Regions from separate parts of the Lysinibacillus sp. EB271-A1-10B genome, predicted to be linked through region 1. Evidence: riboswitches for the same ligand, from Rfam matches in the RefSeq annotation. Region 1 holds a riboswitch; each other region holds the start of a gene.
What was found. A riboswitch is a leader RNA that binds a small molecule or an ion and turns the genes downstream of it on or off. The one in region 1 is predicted to bind cobalamin.

Region 1 (3,283 bases):
CAAAATCGATCGAACTTCGAAGCGAATCTCCCCGGCATAGTCCTACTGCCAAAGCGCCATTAAATGCATCTCCGGCACCAGTTGTATCTATTGTGTCAACGCTCAACGCTGGAACCCACCCACTTTCTTCATGATTCATATAAAAAGAGCCTTTTGATCCAAGTGTAACGACCAGCAGACGCAATCAGCCGCTACGAGCCCACATTACGATAATGAGTCAGCTTAAATCTTTCCAATAATCAGCAGAATTTGTTCTGCGATGAAATTTATAAAAAGGTTCATTCGGACGAGCATGTTCCTTATAAAGTTCAATGATTTGCTTTAAAAAGCCTTCAATAAGCTCTACTCCTACCTTTTTCGCAAAGAGTGTCCCGGCTGTTGCATTCGCTCCCATCGGTACTGCTCCTAAATAGACATCAAAGCTATCCTTTTGATAAACAAGCCCAATATCATCATATACCGCATTATAACAGGCGGAGGCACAGCCATTGACGTTTACACGTAACCTTGTAGGGACAGTGATTCCTTCTAATGAATGATATAGCTTTTCTGTAATTGGTGCTGCCTCCATCTTGTCACCATCACAAAAATCACACGCTTTCATCGCTACAATTGGCCCTTGCTTTGCCACGTAAAGGCCAGCATCTTCTAGCTCCTCAATCTTCTTTTCAACTTCTACTGTTGAGATAGATAATAATATGCTGTAAGAGGCAGAGTATTTTATGGCACCAGTTTCCCCTATAACCTTTGCCATTGTTTGGAATTGTGCAGGGGTATAATGTTTATTAATAATGCCTGGGCTTACGGCAAGGCGAGTAAAATCCCCATTATTGTTTAACTTTTCGAAGGTTTTGTCCGGTATATTCGAACGGAATGCATTCATAAATACTTCTCCTTATGAAAAAGGAGCTAGCCAATTGCTAGCCCCCAATTTATTGGATAGCTTAAAAGTTCTCAGGATAGAAGCCTTTCGCCAAAATTTGAATGGCTTCTGCAGCACGTACTCCTTCAGACGCGGCAGAAAGTGGTAGGATCACAAAGCGTTCGTTTTTGACCGCTTCCATTTCCTTCAAGGCTGGATCATTTTTCAAAAAATTTATTTTTGCTTTCGCTGATGTTTCTCCGTAATCTATGACAACTACGACTGCTGGATTACGTTCTACCGCATCTTCTTTGGACACCGTAGTCCAGCCTGATTCTACATCACCAAAAATATTTTTACCGCCGGCCATCGTAACAAGTTCATTCATAATGTTTTGTCCTGCAGTGAAGACTTCTTTATCACCACTATCAAACACTAGAACAGGCAGGTCTTCTCCATCTTGCGGTAATTTTGCACGGATATCCTCTACATCCTTTGTCATTTTTTCTATTAGTGCTTCTCCATGATCTTCAACACGGAAAATTTTTGCGATATTTCGAATATCTGCGAAAATATCGTCTAAAGTTGGTTTCGTCATGATTGAGGCTGTATGTAAATAAGTGTGAATGCCTAATGTTTCAAGCTCTTCTTGTGTACCAACACCTTTCTCTCCAAAGGCGCTTTTCCAACCACCAAATAAAAAATCTACTTCTGCATCAATAACCTGCTCTTTTGTAGGATACTGTTTTGCTAACACAGGCACTTTATCGTAGGCCGCTTGTAGGGGCTCATAAATTTTGTCATCTAAGTACGCCGTCCCTACCATTGAATCTTCTAGCTCTAAAGCCAACATAATTTCTGTCACGTGCTGATTTAAGCTAATCGCTTTTTTGGGGGCTTCCTTATATACTTGCGTCGTTCCATTATTTTCTATCGTTATGTCTGACTTTTCAGCTTGTGAAGGCTCTACCTTCTCAGCTTGTGTAGCAGATTCTTGTTTGTCCTTTTCACTACATGCACCCAATATAGCTACCAATGCGATCGCAAAGACTAGCCATAAGCTTTTCCATTTCTTCATGTCCTCTTCTCCTTTGATGTTAAATATATAGTAAGAAATCGTTTAGACTCCTTTGCTACCTGGTAGCGATTCTAGAAAAGGGCATAAAAAAACCCCCTTGTTTCCAAGAGGTTAGCATAGCAAAAGAAAGGTTTTTCAACCTGTTCACTATCCCCATCCTCGTGGATTCAGTAATAAATAAATAAATAAATATTGGCAGGTATCCTGGCTTAGGTTCATCATCTATACGCCTTCCCATAGCGTGGCTACAGTGGCATCTTGTATAGACTCCCCATTTACAGTTGCGGGACAGCATCGGATTTGCACCGATTTCCCTTTTAAGCAAATAACAAAGGTCATTTACACCAATACGTCGTTTTTATTTTGTTGAATATATTGATTGACAGTAGATTCACAATCATACATATATTAACACTATTGCGACATAAACACTATATGAAATATTTTTTATACCAATTCTGTTACAATGTTGTTAAATGAATGAATAGAAACGAGGATCTTTTTATGCATGTAACAATTGGAGTACTTGCTCACGTGGATGCCGGTAAAACAACATTTTCTGAGCAGTTACTATTTCATACAAACAGTATTCAAGCCCGTGGACGAGTGGATCACCAGGACACATTTCTAGATAATCATGAGCTGGAGCGTCAGCGAGGCATTACAATTTTTGCGGAGCAAGGCCGCATGACGCTTGGAAATGATACATATACGTTAATCGATACACCTGGGCACGTCGATTTCTCTCCAGAGATGGAGCGTGCCATTCGGGTTATGGATTATGCCATCATTATTGTTAGTGCTGTCGAAGGAATACAAGGTCATACTGAAACAGTGTGGCAACTTTTACGCCAATATCACGTTCCAACCTTCTTTTTTATTAACAAAATTGATCGTGAAGGAGCAAATGTTGAAGCCGTAATGGCTGCGCTTCAAAAGGATTGCTCTGCAGATGTTCTATTCGTAGACGAACCGCTCCGTTCCGACTATGTTTCAAACGACATAATGGAGTGGCTTGCCGAACGTGATGAACATCTTCTCGATGCTTTTCTCAATGAAACATTAGATAGCTCTAGCTGCCTTATTCATTTATCTCAGATGATTAAACAGGAAAAGGCCTTTTTGTGCTTTTCTGGCTCTGCCTTAAAAGATAGTGGAATAAAGGAATTCCTAACACAGTTCCCCCTCCTAACAGAGACACAATTTAATAACAATGCTCCGTTTCAAGGTGAGGTGTTTAAAATTCGTCATGATGGACATCAACGCTTAACTTTTATCAAAGCTTTGCAAGGAACGTTACATGTCCGTGATGAACTTTCATTTGGAGACGTGACTGAAAAAGT
Region 2 (3,283 bases), on a different contig from region 1:
GGCTCATCGGACGCCCCCAGGAAGCTCTGCTCTGTGCGAAAGCGAAGCGGCAGCTACAAAGCGCACAGCCGCAACGGAAATCAACCCCACACGCTATAATGAAAAAATTTCACGGAAAGAGGAAATGGGATGGATCGACAAAAATTAATGAAATTAACGCTCACTGCCATGGTAGCGGCAATTTGTGCAGTAGGTGCAGTCATTAAAATTCCAACATTTATTACAACTGCTGCGCTTGACTCTGCACCGGCATTTTTGAGCGTTGTATTTTTATCGCCAGTATTAGCTGGTGCTGCAGGAGTCATTGGGCATTTTATTTCAGCCTTAACTACTGGCTTCCCTTTTGGACCACTACATATAATTATCGCTGTGGAAATGTTTATCGTTGTATGGATCTTTGGGGTTATGCATAAAAAAGGAATGCATTTCTGGAAATGGCCTGTGGCACTTATTTTAAATGGTGTCGTGGCACCTATACCATTTTACTTTATTATTAGTCCGGCATTTTATTGGACGTCATTGACTAGTCTTCCATTGGCAACACTTGTTAATCTAGTGATCGTTGCGGTGGCGATGCCAGTTCTGTCGAAGGTATTTGTGCGTAAGGAAGGTCGAGTACATTGAGAAATGCAATAAAAATAGGCGAGCTCATTGCGACAACCGATAATTCCGCTGCAATTGGCGAAAAGCTACAAGATGTTGTCTCTGCTCCAGATCAGCTTACGGCATATTTTACTGCACGTGTTACATTTTTAGAGCAGCTTGCTGCAAATGCTTTACCAAGGCATATTTTACTTGCTAATTTTTCAGGGGATGCTGCATGGTCTCGTTATGTTGCAGGCATTCAGCAGGTTTTTGATGAGGCTGGTCTTTTTTGTCCGCAAATAGACGGTAGTTCAGAGACCAATATGCCAACTTTACAATCAGGTTTGTCAATAACGATGCTTGGGGAGCAGCAGAAACGGACAGCTACAAAGCATGAGCAGCTAAGTTGGTACACATATGGTCTGCCGCTTGTAGGCAATGAAATCCTTGCACAGCCTGAAGATGTCGCACAGCTGGACCCTATTTTTCAAGCGTGGAAAGAGGGAATCGTGCAGCAAGTATGGCCAGTTGGATCAAAAGGTCTACAAGCAGAATTTACCCGACTTTTTGGCGAGCAACAGGTCAAAAATTCATTAGATGTTGAGAAATCGGCTGGTCCATGTGCAGTAGTTTTGCTAGGAATTGATCCAGAAAAAGAGCAGCAAGTACAAAAATATTTTCCTAGAAATTTTGAAAAACTACGTAAAACTGCATTGTAATCGGGCTTGCTTCGAGAAAAAGTAACACTTAAAAAAATTCAAGGGGCAAAACGCCTATTGCAACTATAAACACTATATGTTAGATTTGTTTAGGAGTTAAAACACAATATATAGTATTTTGGACGAGCGGTACCAAATATGGTTTAAAAGGGAATTCGGAAAAGAGTCATCTTAGGCCGAAGCTGTCCCCGCAACTGTAAGTGCTGACAAATGATGAATAGGCCACTGTAAAGAACGGGAAGGCCATCATTTGGAGGAAGCATGAGCCAGGAGACCTGCCGATTTGTTCAAGACAGCAACACATTCTTCGGGGATTGAGAAGTGGAGGCGAGAGATTTGTCCACTTCTTAGTGTGCATGTCCTTCATTTCCATTTCCGATTTTACTGCGATCACGTAACCGATAAATGTTGCGTGATCGCTTTTTGTGTTGGTGGAGAAAGAAAGGGAGAGAATGTATACATGACAATTCAAATCGAACAGCAAATTGCTAAGCTCAAGAAAAGTTATACGGAGGAAGAAATCGAAAGTTTTGTAAGATTATCGGATCGATGGCTACGAAAAAACGACAATGCAACATTTGAAGCATGGGCGGATGCGATGATTTTACAAACGCTTAGCCTGATTGATGAAGAGGAGCCATACTGGACATTTGTCGCAGCTCAAATTTATTTAGAAAAACTGTATGATCAATTTGCAATGCGCCGTGGCGTTTCAGTGCAAGATGTTTATAAAGGTTTCCCAGAACAATTAGCACGCTATACAGAAGCTGGTTTGTATCATGAAAGTTTAACAACAAAATATAGTGAGCAGGATCTTCAAGAACTCGCTTCCTATTTAGAATCAAGTCGAGATGAATTGTTTACGTATATTGGCTTAAAAACATTAATGGACCGCTATGTAGTCCGTGATTACACAAAAACACCAGTAGAGCTACCACAGGAACGATGGATGGTCATTGCGATGACCCTTATGCAAGATGAAACAGAAAATCGTTTAGAAAAAGTACGTGAATCTTACTGGGCAATGAGTAATTTATATATGACTGTGGCAACACCTACATTATCGAATGCAGGTAAAACACATGGCCAGCTATCTAGCTGCTTTATCGATACAGTAGATGATAGTTTACAAAGTATTTATGACACAAATACAGATGTCGCTACATTATCGAAATACGGTGGTGGTATTGGTGTTTACATGGGCAAAATTCGTAGCCGAGGCTCATCCATTAAAGGCTTTAAAGGTGCATCTAGTGGTGTTTTACCATGGATTAAACAGCTTAATAATACGGCGGTTTCAGTCGATCAGCTAGGTCAACGACAAGGAGCTATTGCTGTTTATTTAGATGTTTGGCATAAAGACGTCTTTACGTTTTTAGATTTACGCTTAAACAATGGTGATGAGCGTTTACGTGCCCATGATATTTTCACAGGGCTATGCTTACCGGATTTATTTATGGAAACGGTTGAAGAACGTGGAGAATGGCATTTATTTGACCCACATGAAGTACGAGAAGTTATGGGCTTTTCACTAGAGGATTTCTACGATGAGAAAAAGGGTGATGGCACTTTCCGTACTAAATATGCAGAATGTATTGCGAATCCATTATTAAGTCGTGAAGTCGTGCCAGCGATTGATATTATGAAGCGTATTATGCGCTCGCAGCTTGAAACTGGCGTACCGTTTATGTTCTATCGAGATGAAGTAAATCGTATGAATCCGAATAAGCATGAGGGAATGATTTATAGTTCGAACCTGTGCACAGAGATTTTCCAAAATATGTCAGCGACTGAGTTCGAGTCTATTACTCTAGAAGATGATGTCATCGTAACACGTCGCAAACCTGGCGATTTCGTTGTATGTAACTTATCATCTATCAATCTAGGCAGAGCTGTACCGGCTGGTGTTTTAGAACGATTAATCCCGGTTCAAGTACGTATGTTAGATAATGTTATTGCTTTAAATACAATTCCAGTTA
Region 3 (3,283 bases), on a different contig from region 1:
TATCATACTAAAGGTTGGCAATGTAAAATGACCGATGACAGGTAATGAAACACTAAAGAAAATCGTCATCACTGCGCCCACTGATGCACCAGAGGAAACACCTAACGTATAAGGATCAGCCAAAGGATTTTTTAATAGACCTTGAAAAGCTGCCCCTGCAATAGCAAGTGATGCCCCAACAAGCCCTGCTAGCATCACTCGAGGTAAACGAATCTTCCATAAAATATTGGCAGCTGTTTCATCGGCTGCCTTATTCCACAATACTTCTAATGGAATATGAACTGAGCCTATCGCTACACCACACCAGATGCTAATGATTAAGAGCGTAATTGCTGTTACATAGGCTACAATTGTTTTACTCATTTAAACGCCTCTGGGTAAACAGCCTTTGCTATTTCCTCAAGACCATCTGCTAATCGTGGACCTTGACGACTTGTCGTACTTTTATCCACTTGTACAATCGCTTTATTTTTTACGGCAGTAATTGTCTCAAAGCCTGGACGTTGTGGAATTTTCTTTAAAATATTCGGTACATAATTATATGCCACAACAATGACATCTGGATTTTTCGCGATAATTTGTTCAGCATCAATTGGATACCAGTCATCATTTACATCTGCTGCCACATTTTCAGCATGAATCATTTCTAGCATTTCATTCATAAATGTACCTTTACCAGCTGTATAAATCTGTGGCTCATCCGACGATTCTACAAAGACTTTCTTTGGCTCAACACCCTCAAGTTTTGTTTCAACTTCTTTAACTTTTGCCTTCATATTTGTGACAATTTTCTTAGCTTCTTCTAGTTTTCCTGTTGCACGACCAAGCTGTTTAATCGTCATGTAAGTCTCATTAAAGTTTTTAGCATCCGCTACAACAAATACTTTCACACCTGCAGCCTCAAGCTGTTCAATTGCTCCTTTTGAAAAACTCATACCCGATGCATGTGCAAAAACGATATCTGGCGTTAACGCAATAATTTGTTCAATATTATAATCTGTACCGCCAACCTTATCTTTTTTAGTAGCCTCTGCTGGATAATCGTCATTATCTGATACACCCACTATTTCATCATTTAAGCCAAGACCAAATAAAATTTCAGTGTTACTCGGAATAAGAGAGACTATTTTCTCAGGGGGTGCTTCTAGCGTAATGTCTTTGCCAGTAGCATCCGTTATCTTTATTGGGAATGTTGCTTGATCTACTTTTGATGTCTCTTGCTGCTCAGCAGATGACGGCTTGTCATTTGTCGCCTCTTTTGTGTTGCATGCTGCAAGCAAGCTAACAGCTAAAAATGCTGATAATCCTATTTTCCAAAATTTCTTCATGTGAATCCCCCTTAGTCTATCTGTGCATAAAGTATTTAACGACTTGTTTTTCTGATTGATCGACACATTTTGGGTTTTTATCGTTTAAGGTTGTGGAGTTGTCGCGCAACATTGGGTTTATCTCTTAACGCTGCGGGTTATCGCCCAACTTTTTGAGTTTATCACCCAACATTGTGGATTTATCGCCTACACCGTGAGTTTCCGCACAACATTGTGGGGGTTATTACCCAACTTTTTAGGTTTATCACCTAACATTGTAGGGTTATCGCCCTCTTTGTCAAATTTATCGATATTCAGCTTACAAAACAAATACCCCTCATCATAAAAAAATGAGGGGGTCAAATTTGCACAATATACATATACAAAATCCACCATCCTATCCTCGTAGGCTACAACGTGTTTTCTATAAAGGCAGGTCTCCTGGCTCGTGCTTCTACGCTTTTTCAAGCCTTCCCGAAATTTTCAGTGGCGCAGATTGAAAAAACTCACACTTACAGTGGCGGGACCGCATCGGAATTACACCGATTTCCCTTTTCACTTTACTTAAGTAAAGAACCTTTATAATATTCAGTTGATTGTATTATACATGAAAATCAAAGAAGTCGCCTCCATTCGAGACGACTCTTCATCAAATCAATTATGCTCAGTATAATCGCCACAGGACGTGGCATTCTTTGACTGGGTTCCTCTATTTTGTTTGGACACCCGCTGCAAAAAGTTAAACAATGTCTGAAAAATACTGTACCGTTTTCATTGGTGCACCCATTTCTCGTAATGCCCATGTGTTCTCTAAATAAATATCTGCTAGCTTCTCATATTTGCCGCCGAATCTGTGTGCCCATTCAACTGCTACAACACTTTCATATACATGTGCCATTTGCTCTGCGACCTTTTTTGCCTCAAACGTTTTTGTTGCATCATCTAAACGGCTAAATGTTTGCAAAGTTGAATCTAGCTTTGCTAATTGCTCTACTACAATTTCAACTAATGAATTGTCAGCTAGTTTTTCTAGACGTTCCTCCATGACACGAACAAACATTTCATGCACATGAAACTTATCAACTAAGCGAATGAGCTCTAATGCTAAAATATTCGCAGTCCCCTCCCACACGGTAAGGACCTGAGCATCTCTTAATAACCGTGGTGTAACAAAATCTTCAATATAGCCGTTTCCGCCATGTAATTCAATGGCTTCACTCGCATAATGCACAGCTTGCTCTGCCGTTTCTTTTTTCATGATTGCAATATACAAGCGATTCAAAATGATGTCCTCTTTATTCCCCTGCCCACTAGTTACTTTATCGTACAGCTGAATAAGGTCAAAAACTGTGGCAACTTCTACATGAAGCTTGGCAGCGAATTTTCCTAGTGTATCCTGAATCATAGGATATTGCGTTAAAGGTTTACCAAATGCATGGCGATTTGCCACATAGTGCTTCGCCTCTAAATAACCGCGGCGCATGATGCCGATAGAGGCAACTGCATTGCAAATTCTTGATAAATTAAGCGCCTCCAACATATAGTAAATCCCTTTATTTAGGTCACCGACAACATATGCTAGCGCCCCATCAAATTCCACCTCACCAGAAGGTACTGCTCTAACACCAAGTTTATCCTTTAAACGCCGAACACGCAGGTTATTAACTGTGCCATCATCCTTTCTCCATGGAACTGCAAACAATGTTAAACCCTTTGAACCTGCCTGAGCCCCTTCTATGCGTGCCAATACCATGGTCACTCCACACATTCCAGCGTTAGATGCAAAATATTTCTCACCATATAAACGATACTGCTTGCCGTCCTGCCTTGCCTCTACAACATTCGCTCCGACATCAGAGCCACCTTGGCGCTCCGTTAAAAATGTAGCCCCCTCATAGAGCTCTGTCTCTCCAGTTGCACAAACATGTGGTAAAAAGCGCTCCTTCACCTCATCACTCGCATAATGATCAAGTAAA

Region 2: another riboswitch for cobalamin. It lies ahead of AC3WSK_RS13465 (ribonucleoside-diphosphate reductase subunit alpha); the one in region 1 lies ahead of AC3WSK_RS05285 (ABC transporter substrate-binding protein).
Region 3: another riboswitch for cobalamin. It lies ahead of AC3WSK_RS09915 (ABC transporter substrate-binding protein); the one in region 1 lies ahead of AC3WSK_RS05285 (ABC transporter substrate-binding protein).

The regions. Positions count from the first base shown of each region.
Region 1 is NZ_JBYTDL010000003.1:17,084-20,366, reverse strand. It holds gene AC3WSK_RS05295 (PfkB family carbohydrate kinase) at 1-184, opposite strand, end outside; gene AC3WSK_RS05290 (precorrin-3B methylase) at 218-883, opposite strand; gene AC3WSK_RS05285 (ABC transporter substrate-binding protein) at 945-1,940, opposite strand; cobalamin riboswitch at 2,118-2,304, opposite strand; gene AC3WSK_RS05280 (GTP-binding protein) at 2,445-3,283, shown strand, end outside.
Region 2 is NZ_JBYTDL010000009.1:43,543-46,825, forward strand. It holds gene AC3WSK_RS13455 (ECF transporter S component) at 130-624, shown strand; gene AC3WSK_RS13460 (hypothetical protein) at 621-1,304, shown strand; cobalamin riboswitch at 1,415-1,602, shown strand; gene AC3WSK_RS13465 (ribonucleoside-diphosphate reductase subunit alpha) at 1,765-3,283, shown strand, end outside.
Region 3 is NZ_JBYTDL010000005.1:229,265-232,547, forward strand. It holds gene AC3WSK_RS09910 (FecCD family ABC transporter permease) at 1-363, opposite strand, end outside; gene AC3WSK_RS09915 (ABC transporter substrate-binding protein) at 360-1,328, opposite strand; cobalamin riboswitch at 1,722-1,903, opposite strand; gene AC3WSK_RS09920 (acyl-CoA dehydrogenase family protein) at 2,047-3,283, opposite strand, start outside.